One region of the Agrobacterium sp. 20P9.1.2 genome, then DNA from elsewhere that is predicted to be linked to it. Evidence: riboswitches for the same ligand, from Rfam matches in the RefSeq annotation. Region 1 holds a riboswitch; the other holds the start of a gene.
The links. Region 1 has a riboswitch for cobalamin ahead of AC27VJ_RS12795 (ABC transporter substrate-binding protein). Riboswitches for the same ligand answer to the same signal wherever they lie in the genome.
Positions count from the first base shown of each region.

Region 2: it holds a riboswitch for cobalamin, as region 1 does, so the genes downstream of both, AC27VJ_RS18025 (DUF1636 family protein) here and AC27VJ_RS12795 (ABC transporter substrate-binding protein) in region 1, are expected to answer to the same signal.

Region 1 is NZ_JBYOKI010000004.1:28,284-30,478, forward strand. It holds gene AC27VJ_RS12790 (glucose/quinate/shikimate family membrane-bound PQQ-dependent dehydrogenase) at 1-509, shown strand, start outside; cobalamin riboswitch at 662-885, shown strand; partial or broken gene AC27VJ_RS12795 (ABC transporter substrate-binding protein) at 1,155-2,105, shown strand; gene AC27VJ_RS12800 (FecCD family ABC transporter permease) at 2,109-2,195, shown strand, end outside.
Region 2 is NZ_JBYOKI010000006.1:260,908-263,102, reverse strand. It holds gene cobO (cob(I)yrinic acid a,c-diamide adenosyltransferase) at 1-489, opposite strand, end outside; cobalamin riboswitch at 596-804, shown strand; gene AC27VJ_RS18025 (DUF1636 family protein) at 919-1,344, shown strand; gene cobW (cobalamin biosynthesis protein CobW) at 1,338-2,195, shown strand, end outside.

The DNA.
Region 1 (2,195 bases):
TCGTGCCGCGCGCCCAGATCCCCGCAAAGGGACAGGATGAAAAGGGCAGCGAACAGGGCCTGAACCGCAATGACGGCGCACCCTATGGCGTTCTCATGGGGCCGTTCCTCGGACCGCTCGGCATTCCCTGCCAGGCTCCGCCATGGGGCTATGTGGCCGGTGCCGATCTGCGCACGGGTGAGGTCGCCTACAAGCACAAGAACGGTACCGTCTACGACATGACGCCGCTGCCGCTGCCCTTCAAAGTCGGCGTGCCCGGCATCGGTGGCCCGATGATTACCAAGGGCGGCGTTGCCTTCCTCGGCGCTGCTGTCGATGATTACCTGCGCGCCTATGACCTGACATCCGGCAAGCAGCTGTGGGAAGCACGCCTTCCCGCAGGCGGACAGGCAACGCCGATGACCTATGCGATGAATGACGGCAAGCAATATGTGGTCATCGTCGCAGGCGGACACGGCTCCGTCGGCACGAAGCCCGGCGATTATGTGATCGCTTATACGCTGCCTTGAATGGGCGGTGATGAATTGTGAAGCAATGGCCGGGACGAAAGTTCCGGCCTTTGTGCTTTGTGTTACCACCATGCTGTTTTACCGAAATCATATCTTGCAATCGATATGTAATAACATTACAGCAATCATTGCTTGACGACGGTTTCTGAATAGGTCTATCTGCACGCGACGGTTTCGAGCGAGTGATCGCGAGGAATAATAGGGAATACGGTGCGAACCTTGGTTCAATGCCGTAGCTGCCCCCGCAACTGTAAGCGGATTGTCGAACCCTTTGGCGCTCATTTAAGCGTCATGCCACTGCGGGTGAATATCGCGGGAAGGTGGGTGAAGACGCAAATCCGTGAGCCAGGAGACCTGCCGTCATAAGTTCATTCCAAGTCACGGGCGGGGATGCCCGGAACAGGAGACGTCGTGATTGCATCTTGCGCCCGCCAGCGCCTTATTCCATCTGCCATGTCCCGGTTTCGGATCGTCTCTGCCCGTGTTTTCACGGACTGAACATCGACACATGTTCACATTGGTCTGCTTCTCGCCGACCGCTGACGATTTCGGGGACTATCGGAAATGACATTCAGTTTCAAACAGACGGTTTTTGCAGCCAGTTTTGCCGTTGTGGCAATGGCAACGGCCATGCCTGCGGCCCAAGCAGCCGAGACGACCTATCCGCTGACCTTCAAGAATTGCGGTCGCGACGTGACCTTTACCCATGCGCCAGAGCGTACGGTGTCCATCGGTCAAAGCACCACGGAAATTCTCTATCTGCTCGGTCTGGCCGACAAGGTCGTGGGCACCGCGGTCTGGATTGGCCCAGTCATTAAGGGTTATGAAGAGGCCAATGCCAAGATCGACCGTCTGGCCGATAACGATCCGAGTTTTGAAAGCGTGCTGGCCAAAAAGCCTGATCTCGTCACGGCCCAGTTTCAGTGGCATGTCGGCCCAGAAGGCATCGTTGCCAAGCCGCAGCAGTTCGAAGAGCTGAAAATTCCCGTTTACACCTCGCCTGCCGATTGCACCGGCAAGGATAATTCGGGCGGCGGCGATGGCGTGCGCCATTCCGTCTTCACCATGGACCTGATCTATCAGGAAGTGACCGAACTCGCGCAAATCTTCAATGTGCAGGACAGGGGCGAAAAGCTCGTGGCCGATCTGAAGGCTCGCGAAGAAGCGGCGCGCAAGAAGATCGCCTCTGCCGATGGCAAGCTGTCTGCCGTCTTCTGGTTCTCCAGTGCGGAGCTTGATATCGATCCTTACGTTGCGGGCACCAATGGTGCGCCCGGCTACATCATGTCCGCGCTTGGCATCAAGAATGTCATCAACAGCGAGGAAGAGTGGCCGACGGTGGGTTGGGAAACCATTGCGAAGTCGCAGCCGACCCTTGTCGTTGCCGGTAAGATGGACCGCAGGCGGTTTCCGGCAGACGATATCGTGGTCAAGGAGAAGTTCCTGAAGGAAGATCCGGTCACGAGCCTGATGCCGTCCGTCAAGCAGGGGCACATCGTTGCCATGGATGCGCAGGCCATGAACCCGACCATCCGCACCATCGAAGGTATCGAAGTTCTGGCCGACGCCGTCGTCCAGCTTGGCCTTGCAAAGTAAGCCATGCGTGCCTGTTTCATCTTCACCCGTGCCGCCTTGCTGGCGGTCGGGTGTCTGGCTCTGGCGCTCTGGTTCGGAGCGGCCATCGGC
Region 2 (2,195 bases), on a different contig from region 1:
CAGGCCGGGGCGACGGTTCTGCAGGGTCTCCACCACCTCCTCCAGCGGCAGATAGTCATAGCGCAGCGCGATGTTGAGTTCATCCAGAACCACGAGGCCGATGGTTTCATCGGCCATCAGCGTCTTCGCCTCTTCCCACGCTTTGGTGGCGGCAGCGACGTCGCGTTTCAGATCCTGAGTGTCCCACGTGAAACCTTCACCCATGGTGCGCCATTCCACCCGGTCGCCGAACAGGGCCAGTGCGCCCTGCTCGCCGGTGGACCATGCGCCCTTGATGAATTGCACGATACCGACGCGTCTGCCAGTGCCCAGCATGCGCAGGGCCAGACCAAAGGCGGCGGTGGATTTGCCCTTGCCGGGGCCGGTGTTGATCATCAGCAGACCTTTTTCGATGGTCTTTTCTGAGACTTCGGCGTCCTGCACGGCTTTGCGGTTGACCATTTTGGCGCGGTGACGTTCGGCTTCGCTGTCGCTGATGTCGCGGGTCATGGCGGCTGGTCCTTCCGGGTCTCATGCTTTTTCAAAGCGGCGACTATAACCAAAACGCGTGCCGCGGCAATGATGCGCGGCATTGACATAAAAGCATCGCAGGGCATAAGGGTTAAGGACTGACGGTCTTTTTCCGGCAACGGGAAAAGCTAAGAGGGAACACGGTGCATTTCGCTTGAGCGGAAAAATCCGTGGCTGCCCCCGCAACTGTAAGCGGTGAGCCCGCGCTGAAAGCCACTGGATGAAAATCCGGGAAGGCAGCGCAAGGGTGTTGAAGCCGCAAGCCAGGAGACCTGCCGTTTCAGGAAAAACGTCTGCCGGGCGGGGTGCTCCGGTCAGCCGGTTGTTCGGACAATGGCTGTGCGTGTCCCGCATTCCGTTTCGATATCCGCACCCCTGAGACATTTTGAAGGCGCGGAAAGCAGACCCTTGGATATTACAGCAACATCGACCAGCCAGACCGAAAAGACGGACCGTGACACCGCACCCGGCGTCGTGGTCTTCGTCTGCCGCAGCTGCCGGTCCGAAGCCGAACCGAATGCAGACCCCCGCCCCGGTGCGCTTCTGACGGAGGCTGCCTTAGCGCTTGGAGCGAGTGAAGGCGTGACCGTTCGCAGCGTCAATTGCCTTGCCAATTGCAAGCGTGGCCTCAGCGCCGCGATGCGCAGCACCGACGGTTGGTCCTACATGTTTGGCGGCCTGACGGAAAACGATGCCGCAGACCTGATGACTGGCGCGCGCCTGTTGGCCGCAGCACCGGATGGGCTGATGCCCTGGCGCGGACGCCCCGATAGTTTGAAGCGTGGCCTTGTGTCGCGCATTCCCCCTTTGCATTTTACCGAGGAGACATCATGACCACGCTCGATCGCGTTCCCTGCACCATCATCACCGGCTTTCTAGGCGCGGGCAAAACCACGCTTTTGCGCGGCCTTCTGGAAAAGCTCGAGGGCAAGCGGCTGGCGATCATCGTCAACGAGTTCGGCGATGTCGGCATCGACGGTGAAATTCTGAAAGGCTGCGGCATCGAAAGCTGCCCGGAAGAAAACATTGTGGAACTGGCCAATGGCTGCATCTGCTGCACTGTGGCCGATGATTTCCAGCCCGCCATCGAACAGATTCTGAGCCGTCAGCCGCGCGTCGAGCATATTCTGATCGAAACATCGGGCCTCGCTCTGCCCAAGCCACTCGTGCAGGCCTTCCAGTGGCCCGCCATCAAAAGCCGGGTGACGGTGGATGCCGTGGTCGCCGTGGCCGATGGTGCAGCCCTTGCCGAGGGCATGGTCTCGCATGATCTGGAGGCGCTTGCCGCCCAGCGTCAGAATGACGAAGCACTTGATCACGACGATCCGGTCGAAGAAGTCTTCGAGGACCAGATTGCCTGCGCCGACCTCATCGTTCTGACCAAGGGCGATCTGCTGGATGCCGAAGGTCTGGAGCGCGCCAAGGCGCATATCAATGCGCATCTGCCGAAAGCTGCGAAGATCGTCGTCGCCTCCAATGGTGCGGTCGATCCCGCGGTGCTGATCGGGCTTGGTCTTGCGGTTGAAGAGGACATCGAAAACCGTCACACCCATCACGATGAGGAAGAAGACCACGATCATGACGAGTTCGACAGCTTCGTCGTGGAACTGGATGCGGTGACGGATGCCGATGCTCTGGCTGCTCGCATTTCCGAAACGGCGGCTTCTGAAAATGTGCTGCGCATC